Regions from separate parts of the Corynebacterium confusum genome, predicted to be linked through region 3. Evidence: predicted binding sites of a transcription regulator. Region 3 holds the regulator's gene; each other region holds the start of a gene.
What was found. The regulator LexA, encoded in region 3, represses DNA repair genes until DNA is damaged. The targets are predictions, from matches to a motif close to CGAACANNTGTTCG.
Positions count from the first base shown of each region.

Region 1: CCONF_RS00515 (HNH endonuclease signature motif containing protein) is a predicted target of LexA. The motif match lies at 1,452-1,465, and genes of this name have one in related genera.
Region 2: CCONF_RS07940 (SAV_6107 family HEPN domain-containing protein) is a predicted target of LexA. The motif match lies at 1,582-1,595, and genes of this name have one in related genera.

Region 1 covers NZ_CP047202.1:107,667-110,940, forward strand. Annotated here, with positions in the region: gene CCONF_RS00510 (ROK family transcriptional regulator) at 1-73, opposite strand, end outside; gene CCONF_RS00515 (HNH endonuclease signature motif containing protein) at 197-1,354, opposite strand; gene CCONF_RS00520 (DUF885 domain-containing protein) at 1,635-3,274, shown strand, end outside.
Region 2 covers NZ_CP047202.1:1,695,122-1,698,395, forward strand. Annotated here, with positions in the region: gene CCONF_RS07935 (DUF3040 domain-containing protein) at 459-866, opposite strand; gene CCONF_RS07940 (SAV_6107 family HEPN domain-containing protein) at 1,038-1,481, opposite strand; gene CCONF_RS07945 (GNAT family N-acetyltransferase) at 1,715-2,308, shown strand; gene CCONF_RS07950 (polyprenyl synthetase family protein) at 2,320-3,274, shown strand, end outside.
Region 3 covers NZ_CP047202.1:1,493,102-1,496,375, reverse strand. Annotated here, with positions in the region: gene ptsP (phosphoenolpyruvate--protein phosphotransferase) at 1-447, shown strand, start outside; gene sugR (transcriptional regulator SugR) at 532-1,314, opposite strand; gene lexA (transcriptional repressor LexA) at 1,570-2,274, opposite strand; gene CCONF_RS06985 (hypothetical protein) at 2,702-2,977, shown strand; gene nrdR (transcriptional regulator NrdR) at 3,098-3,274, shown strand, end outside.

The DNA of each region.
Region 1 (3,274 bases), 1.1 Mb from region 3:
TGAGGCGCACCAGGTGGAGGCACTTGGCGGCGGGCGTGCGTGGGCGAGTGAAGGCCGGTCCTGGCTTGATCATGCAACTTAGTATAAAGCGAACAGACTGCATTGTCTAATTCTATACGTTGACCGGTGGGCGAAATTAGACTGCATGGTCTAGCAAATGTGGTGCTTTGGTGCGAAAATGTCAGATTTTTCGACATCACCCCCTCCGCCCGGCTATGACCTGCTCTACCGTCCGCAACCAATTGCAGGAGCGCGGGGACATCGGGCCCTCTGGGCCCGTGGCCTGCCAGGTGCCGTCGTTGAACAACCAGATGACGTCCGAGGTGTGCGGGTCGATGACGTAGGTCGCGCGACCGTCGGTCTTGATGTTGTGGTGGTGCTGGCACAGGTTGACGAGGTTGTACGCGGCCGTCGGGCCGCCGTCTTCGAAGTCGACGCAGTGGTCCTTCTGGCAGCGTTCCGCCTTGACCGTGCAGCCGGGGTAGCGGCACGTGCCGTCGCGGCCGTTGACGAAGGCCTTGATGTCGTTCGGTGTCGCGTAGTTGCGGCTGCGCTTTTCCGCGATGTCCGACATGTGGCGGACGGTGGTTGCTGCGTCCGCCAGCTTCTGCCCGCTTTCGTGGCTAATCCAGCCGAATCCGGCGACGAAGATGGGGGCATTGGGGACGTCGCTGGCCTGGTAGAGGTTGAGGACCACCTGCGGGGAGGAGTATTCCCCGAGGATGAGGCCGGCGAGCGCGGCGGCCGGGCTGATGCCGCGTTCTTTGGCGGTGCGGGAAATGGCGTCGTCTAGTTGGGCGGTGGTTGCGGGGTCGTAGTCGGCGTAGATGCCGGCGCAGGATCCTGACTGGGACTCGCAGGAATAGTTGCCGCCGTCTGGGCCGGAGGTATCGGCCGATTCTTTCGGTGTGTCTTCGGGCTGTTCTGTGGCCACCAGGCTGTTGAGCTTGCGGCGCAGGTTGGCGTAGGACGGCAGGCGCTGGCCTGGGCGGGCAGGGTTGAGGTATTTGTTTAATTCAGTATCTATGCGTTTTAGAACGTCCTGGGTGGGCTCGCCCAGGTTATTTAAGACCTGGTCGATCAGGGTGAGGTAATTGAAACCGATGTGCTGGAGTCTTTCCACGGTTTCTTTGAGCTGGGGCAGGGTGTCGAGGCGTTCGAGGGCTAAGCAGCGGTTGAGGCAGGCGGTATAAGAAAGGCCGGTGCGCGCGGCGAGGTTGCCGACGGTGGTCTCGCAATCCTCGTTAATGGGCGGGCGGAGGCGTTGCCACAGGTGGTAGTCAACGCGGCGGATCTGGGTGGCGTCGTGGGCGATTGGGCAGTTCGGTGTATTGACGGTGTAATAAGGGTCCATGACATTCTCCCCGAATGATTATGTCGTAACTATGTTCTAACCCAACCCCCATAATAAATTCCCAAACCCGCACCGCAACCCCCATAGTAAACCTTTTCGAAAACATGTTTGAATTTTCAAAGGAGAATGGCCCGGGATCTGATGCTTAAGTGTTATCTTCCTGCGGGCAGCCGGAAAAGACCAGGTACGGGCGACTTTGGCGGGGCAGGAAGCATTCAGCGTTCTCCCTGCGCCGCGCCAGGTGGCGGTGAAGTAGGGAAAGTGGCTAGACTTCCCAATCATGAGTTCCGAGCATAACGCCGAGCGCCAGCCTTCCCTTCTGGACGCTTCGTGCGATAATTTCGCAGCTGATTTGGCAGCCCTGACCCCTACCGATGCGACGGCGTGGGGCGTTGCGGGCTACGAGGGTGAGTTGCAGGACTTCTCGCCCGAATACTACGAAGCCGTGGCGGACCGTACTCGCGAGATGATTGCGGATCTCGACGCCCTGGATGACTCGACGGACGAGTCGGACGACGAGGACGACTTCGACGACGTCGACTACGTGACCGCAGCCGTGCTGCGCGACCGGCTCTGCCTGGAGCTGGACATGCACCACCGCATGGAGGACTTGCGGCTGCTCAACAACATCGCCTCGCCGGTCCAGACCATCCGGGACACCCTCCTGCTCATGCCGCAGGAGACCGAGGAGGACCTGGACGCCATCCGCTCCCGCCTGTCCAAAGTGGGCAGCGCGCTGGCGGGCTATCGGGACTCGCTGACGGAGGCGGCATCGCACGGCTTGGTGGCGGCCAACCGCCAGATCAATGAGGTCATCGGCCAGTGCAACGCGCTGACGGATAGCGACTCGATGCTCGACGAGCTCGGCCTGGCCGAGGACTCCGTCGAGGTGGAGCACGCCAAGCAGGCTTTCGAAGAATTCTCTGCCTGGCTGTCGACGGACCTGCAGCCGCAGGCGCCGACCTCGGACGCGTTCGGCCGCGAGCGCTACGAGCTGTTCTCCCACCTGTTCGTGGGCGACGTCGTGGACGTGGACGAGGCCTATCGCTGGGGCCTGGAGCAGCTGCACGAGATCAACGTCGAGCAGGAAAAGATCGCCCATAGCCTCTACGGCAACGAGTGCACCGTGCGCACGGCGATGCGCAAGCTCAACCAGGAAGAGCGCTACCTCCTGCGCGGCAAGGACGCGCTGGTGGAGTGGATGCACTCCACGGCCGACCGCGCCATCGAGGAGCTGGACGGCAAGTACTTCGACGTGCCGGAGCAGGTGCGCGAGATTGAGTGCTGCATCGATCCGGCGGGCACCGGCGGCATCTTCTACACCCAGCCGGCGGATGACTTCTCCCGTCCCGGTCGGATGTGGTGGTCGGTGCCGGCCGGCCAGGACGTTTTCCACACCTGGCAGGAGCTGACCACGGTCCACCACGAGGGCGTGCCGGGCCACCACCTGCAGATCGGTCAGGCCCTGGTCGAGCCGGATCTGAACCTGTGGCGTCGCAGCGTGTGCTGGAACTCCGGCCACGGCGAGGGCTGGGCCCTCTACGCCGAGGAGCTCATGGCGGAGCTCGGTTACATGGATGATCCCGGCTACCGGATGGGCCTTTTGGACGCTAAGCGCCTGCGGGCCGCCCGCGTGGTCGTGGACATCGGCCTGCACCTGGGCAAGAAGATGCCGGACGGCTCCGGCGTCTGGGACAAGTCCCACGTGCACACCTTTATGCGGGAAAACACCGCGATGGACTCGGCGAACCTCTCTTTTGAGGTCAACCGCTACCTGGGTTGGGCCGGCCAGGCGCCGTCGTACGCGCTGGGTGCGCGCCTGTGGCGCCAGACCCGCGACGAGGCAGTCGCGCAGGGCATGAGTGAGCGCGAGTTCCACGCCGAGGCGCTGGCACTGGGCTCGGTGCCGATGTCTATCCT
Region 2 (3,274 bases), 200 kb from region 3:
TGGCTCGATAACTCCGACATTTCTCCACGGTCTCAAAGTTCCACTTCTCCACCGCTGCGCCCCACTTTACCCCACTTTCTCCCACTTTCAACACCCACCGCACCCGACCTATCGCCCACTAGCGCTATTTACCCTGGTCAGAGGCTATAAAAATAGTGGGGAGAAATCCCCAGCCGCGGCGTTTTTTAGACCTCATACGCCACTTAGACACCTCTTTTAGCGCAGGATTCTTTAGCACCACTGGGAACGCGGGGCCAAGTTGGGGCCCGCTAGCTGGCCCAATGCTCCGCCTCCCACCCCGTTCGCCTAGCCACCGCTAGGCTCCCCTCCCCTCGCCGGGCGCCGTGGGGACAAACGTGGGGGAAAGTGGGGAATTGTGTGGAGGCACAGAAAAAGCCCCCGAGATCTCTCCCAGAGGCTGAAAAGCTAGGCCGCTTCGACCAGTTCTTTAGTTACCTTTAGTTGCCCTCGAAACGACGACGGAAGTTCTCTTCCAGCTTGTTGCCCATCGAGCCAACACCGGAGCGCGACACCCCCGCGCCGCCCCGGCCGGAGCCCGACTTCTTCTTGCCCGACTTCGAGCCGGTGGCCCCGCCACCGTGGAGCATCCAGATGCCCGCGCCGAACATGACGAGGAAGCCCAGGATCGACAGGACCACGAACCACAGGCTGTTCTGCGCCAGGGCCACGCCACCCACCAGCATGACCAGCCCGACGACCACGAGCGCCACGCCACGCAGGGTCACAGCCCCGCTCGGGGAACCGGCTGAGGCCTGGGCTACAGAGGCACCAAACTTGGGGTCCTCAGCCAACAGCTGCTGCTCGAGCTCCCGTAGCGCGCGCTGTTCCTGCTCCGAAAGAGACACTGTACCTCCAATAAACCTCAGGGACCGCTGCCTTAAACCGGCCCTTCACGACGGCCTTTCACTGTGTTCAACGCGAACGCCAAACAATTAGTTCCCGCCGGCTCAATTCCTCCCCCATCCTAACGTAAAGACAACGCCCGACTTAAGCTCCAGCAGCCCTAAGGGGTAGCCCTAGGCGGCGAAATCGGATTCCACCGCGGCCGCGTGGGTGGCCGCCATGAAGCGCGCGGACAAGCCCATCAGCTCGAACACGGTCTCCGCGTCCACCGTGTCCTCCAGCCCGAGGGACACCCGAGAGCGCAGCTTCGAATACCGGCCAAACTCCTGCGCCCACTCCTTGCCCTCTGCACTCACGAGCGCCAGCTGGTCCCAGGCGCTCGACGGCTTGCGCTTGCGGCGCGCCACCACCGAGACCGCGATCCGCGCGCCGGCCGTACGCAGCCCCGCCTGGTAAGCGACCTCGAGGGCCTCCTCCAGACGCCCGTCGGCCGCGTATTCCCGCGCCTGCTCGATCAGCATCCGCGCTTGGCGCAGGAAATGCTGTTGCTTCGCCACGCCGCTGGCCCGCGACGTGCGCTTAGTTGCCTGTGCAGTTGCCGAGATTACGTGTGCCATGTCCGTTCACCTTCCCTCCGAAGCTGCCGCTTGCGGGAGCGCCGTTGTTTTTCTCTTGCCGTTAACTCTAGGAACACCTCCGACTCACACCCCTTAATGTAGCTCAGGTGTTCGAATTACACAACCCCTCAAGCAGGATTAAGGCTTTCTTTTCGAACACGCTGCGGCCATTTTGAACACCTTTAATGAGGCTAATTGCCCCGCCGCGGGGCCAAACATGTTTCGATAGATTCGTGAACATCTCCATCCGTCGCCTCAGCCCGCAAGAGTTTTCCCTGCTCGCGCCCCAACTCGTCGAGATCTACATCGAGGCGATGGACTACGACGACTCCATCCGCGTCAGCCGCACCCACGCCTGGCGCCGAGAGATTTCCCACCCGGGCTTTAGCGCGGTGGTCGCCACCACCGAAAGCGGCATCGTCGGCTTGGCCTACGGCTTTCTCGGCTCGCCGGATACCTGGTGGGACCGACAGCTGCGCCGAGGCTTCTACGAAAAGGGCGGCCCTACCGAGCAGCAATGGGCGCTGCTGCGCAGCTACTTCGAGCTCGCCGAGGTGCACGTGCGCCCCGGCATGCAAAACCACGGCATCGGGCGCCGGTTGATCACGGAGCTGCTCTGGAACGTGGCCGCCGACTACGTCGCACTCTCGACGCCGGAGGTGCCCCAGGAGGGAAACTCCGCCTTCGGCCTCTACCGCTCGCTGGGCTTTCGGGACGCGTTGCGCCATCACCGCTACCCCGGCGACTCCCGCCCGTTTGCGCTTCTCTACGCCCCACTACCGCTGCCGGCGGTTGCGCAACCCGGGACCAACACCCAGGACCGGTAAGATACCTAGGCGTGACCGCAGACAATATTCCCCAGATAGAACAGATCCCCGACGCCGCCCGAGCTGCCCTCGCGGACTTCTTGGCCGAACGCCGGCCGGCAGTGAGCTCCGTCGGCGAGCCGGTGACCCGCTCCATCGCCTACCTCGAGGATTTCGTCCTTGGCGGCGGCAAGCGCATCCGCCCACTCTACGCCTGGGCCGGTTTCATCGGCGCCGGCGGGCTGGACGGCGACGAGGATCCGCAGGCCGTCCTCCGCGCCGCCTCTTCCCTGGAGTTCATCCAGGCCTGCGCGCTCATCCACGATGACATCATCGACGCCTCCAGCACCCGTCGCGGCAAGCCGACGGTGCACCGCGCGGTGGCGGGGAGGCATCGCCAAGCGCAGTGGCACGGAGATGCCGACTTCTTCGGCGAGTCCGTCGCCATCCTCGTCGGCGACATGGCCCTGGCCTGGGCCGAGGACATGCTGCAGGACTCCGGCCTCAGCGCCGCCGCCTTGGCCCGCACCCGCGAGCCGTGGCGCGCCATGCGCACCGAGGTCATCGGCGGCCAGCTGCTCGACATCACCCTGGAGGCCACCGGCTCCGAGTCGGTCGAGCTCGCCGATGCCGTCAACCGCTACAAGACCGCCGCCTACACCATCGAGCGCCCCCTCCACCTGGGCGCCGCCATTGCCGGCGCCTCGCCCACGCTTATCGATGCCTTCCGCGGTTACGGCCGCGACATCGGCGTCGCGTTCCAGCTGCGCGACGATCAGCTGGGTGTTTTCGGCGACCCTTCCGTCACCGGCAAGCCGGCCGGTGACGACCTGCGCGAGGGCAAACGCACCGTCCTGCTGGCCACGGCCCTGGAGCGCGCCGATCAGGCCGATCCCGCCGCGGCCGCCACGCTGCGCCGCCTAGTCGGCACCACCGACGACCCGGCCGATATCGCCACGATGTCGCAGATCATCCAGGACTCCGGCG
Region 3 (3,274 bases):
GTCCCCGCCGCCGCCCTGATGGCAGATACCATCATGCCGCACCTCGATTTCGTGTCCATCGGCACGAACGACCTGACCCAGTACACCATGGCCGCGGACCGCCTGTCGCCGCAGCTGGCGTACCTGACCGACCCGTGGCAGCCGGCCGTGCTACGGCTTATCCAGCACACCTGCGTGGTCGGCAGCGACAACAACGTCCCCGTAGGGGTCTGCGGCGAGGCTGCCGCGGACCCGATGCTCGCCGCGGTGCTCACCGGGCTGGGGGTTAACTCCCTGTCGGCCGCCTCGACCGCCGTTGCCGGCGTGGGTGCGCAGCTGTCTGAGCTCAGCCTTGAGGACTGCCAGAAGATCGCAGCAGCGGCCGTGTCCTGCGAAGGCCCCTCCGAGGCCCGCGAGAAGGTCCGCGAGCTCATCGAGGAATTCTCCCGCCCCGCGGCAGACAACTAAACGCCGCTGAAAAACTACACCCGGCGCAAGCCCACAGCTTAGAGTGGGGCCTGCGCCGGGTGTCCGGCATCTGGGGACTGGGCCTTAGGCGTCGGCGGTGACGACGGTGATTTCGCGCTCGCGCAGCGCGTCGACGAAGCTTTGCGGCGCGGCCGAGTCCGTGATGACGACGTCGATGTCGGAGATCTTGGCAAAGCTGACCAAGTAATCGTTGCCCAGCTTGGAGGAGTCGCACAGGACAACGACCTTGCGGGCGTTGGTGACGAACGCGGCCTTGATGGCCGCCTCCTGCGCGTCCGCCGTGGACAGGCCGTGGTCCAGGGTCAGGGCGTTGGTGCCGATGAAGGCGACGTCGGCGCGCAGCAGCGCCATGGTGCGCAGGGCGGTGTCGCCGACTACTGCCTGGGAAATGCCGCGCACCGTACCGCCCAGCAGCTGGACGTCCTTGATACCGTTATTAGCCAGCGACAGGGCAATGGGCAGGCTGTTGGACACGATGGACAGCTGGTTGGCCAGCGGGCTGGCGGCAATCAGGTCGCTTAAGGCGTTCGTGGTGGTGCCGGCGTCCAAGAAGATGCTGCCCGGGGTCTCGGGGAGGAATTCGAGGGCAGCTTCGGCGATCGCGGACTTTGCCCCGGTGGCCGAGCGCGAGCGCGTGTCCAGGGTGAACTCGGCGGTCTGGAAGGTCTGCGAGGCCACCGCGCCGCCGTGGACCCGGTGCACCACGCCCTCCCGGTCCAGAACGGCCAAGTCGCGGCGAATGGTTTCTGCGGTGACGTCGAATTTGTGGGAGAGTTCCGTGACATTGACGCGTCCCTCGACGGCGGTGAGGGACGCAATCTGCCGACGGCGTTCTTCTGCATACATGGGGGAGTTCTCCTCGGTCCGTGGGTACGCACGCTGATGGGCCAGCGCACACGGTGAAATGGGTCTACTCAAATTGTCTCAGAAAAACCGCGTGGGCAAACACAAACAGAAAAACCCAAGCGCCCGATTCTTGGGTTGCTTGGGTATTTCTTGAGGTAGATCGGGCAAACCGGACCAGGGAACACACACGCGGCGTGAGATTTTGTATGCCCGATTACCTCAGAAAGGGGGAATAACGCGGGAAGTTCCGGGGAATTAAAGCTTGCGCATCACGGAGACGACCTTGCCCATGATTTCTGATTCATCCCCGTTGATGGGGGAATAAGCGTCATTGTGCGGCAGCAGCCAGACGCCGGTGGAGTCGCGGTGGAATTCCTTGACGGTTGCCTCCTCGCCGTCCAGCAGGGCTGCGACGAAGTCGCCTTCCTCCGCCGTGGACTGCGAGCGGACGATGACCCAGTCCCCGTCGAGGATGCCGGCGTCCCGCATGGAGTCGCCGACGACCTGCAGCATGTAGAGGTCTCCGCCGCCGACGACCTCGTCCGGCATGGGGTAGTAAGTATCAATGTTTTCTTCGGCCGTAATGGGGGTCCCGGCGGCAATGCGCCCGACGACGGGGATGTAGCTGACTTGGCCTGCGTCCGGCGGGGTCTGGGGGAGCTCGGCAGACTTGCTGGCCTTCTCAGCCTTCGCGTCTTCCTTTTCGGTGTTGAGGTGGCGGACATCGACCGCGCGCGGCTTGTTGGGATCGCGCCGCAGGAAGCCCTTTTCCTCCAGCTGCCTGAGCTGGTAGGCCACCGAGGAGGTGGACTGCAGGCCGGCCGCGTCACCGATCTCGCGGATGCTCGGCGGGTAGCCGCGCAGGAGCACGGCGTCGTGAATGACCTCGAGGATGCGCCGCTGGCGGGCACTCAAGGAGTCCAGGCTGGGCTTCTGTGAGGATTTGCTGGGTCGGGCCATGGTCTTTAACTCTCCAAGTTGGTTGGCAGGTCGGATAGTCGGTCACAGGCACTGTGGGCCCGCGTAAATTCCTACCTTCATTTCTAGCATGAAAAGTACAAATGTTCGAGACTTTCGCCCGCGCGCTAGACAAACTCTGGGGAGCCTGCTATAAATCGAACACAGAACCTAATTCGAACATTCGGACGAAGGAAAGCCGATGCCATGTCGGAGTCCAGATTTAGACTCGGTGGCACCAAAGAAAGGAAGGATTACTATGACTCTCGCCTTTGAAGACCGCCGTATTGCTGACACTGAATATGCAGCTTACCGCTCCGGTACTCTCGCGCCTTCCGTGGTCCCCGCGGCTGCGGTGTGGGAGCCTTCCGTCCGTGTTTCCGAAAACCGCAATCCCAGCGCCGGTTGGCTGGGAGGTGGACCGGCTGGCGTGGGCGATCGTTATTCTCGAACGCTCACGCTGGATAATCGAACAGACCGTCGTTCGCAGCCCGCGCTTAGTGCTGAGGATTTCGCAGGGCAGCCACGTGGGGCGGTCTCCGAGCAGGCGCGCCAGAAGGGCAACTACGCGCTCGGCGCTGTGTTCGGATTCGCCGTCTTCCTGGGCACGTTGGCGGCGGGCATGGGCCTGGTCGACGGCGCGGATGCGGCCGGTTCCCTGGGCACGGCGGACAGCGCCGTGACCCAACAGGCCACCCTGAACTAGGAGACGGGCTAGCCCGCCCGGTTGAGGCTCGCTCGGGCGCAGTAGACTGGTAGCGCATCCGCTTAATCTGCTCTGGCGGATTGAGTCGGAAAGCTAGAAAGATACGGGGAGCGAGCCACATTGTATTGCCCATTTTGTCACCACGAGCAGTCACGCGTTATTGATTCCCGCGTCGTTGACGCGGGCACGTCCATCCGCCGTCGGCGCGAGTGTTCTTCGTGCCGGGGCCGTTTCACCACGGTCGAGAAGGCGGTGCTGTCCGTGGTCAAGCGCAATGGGCTGTCCGAGCCCTTCAGT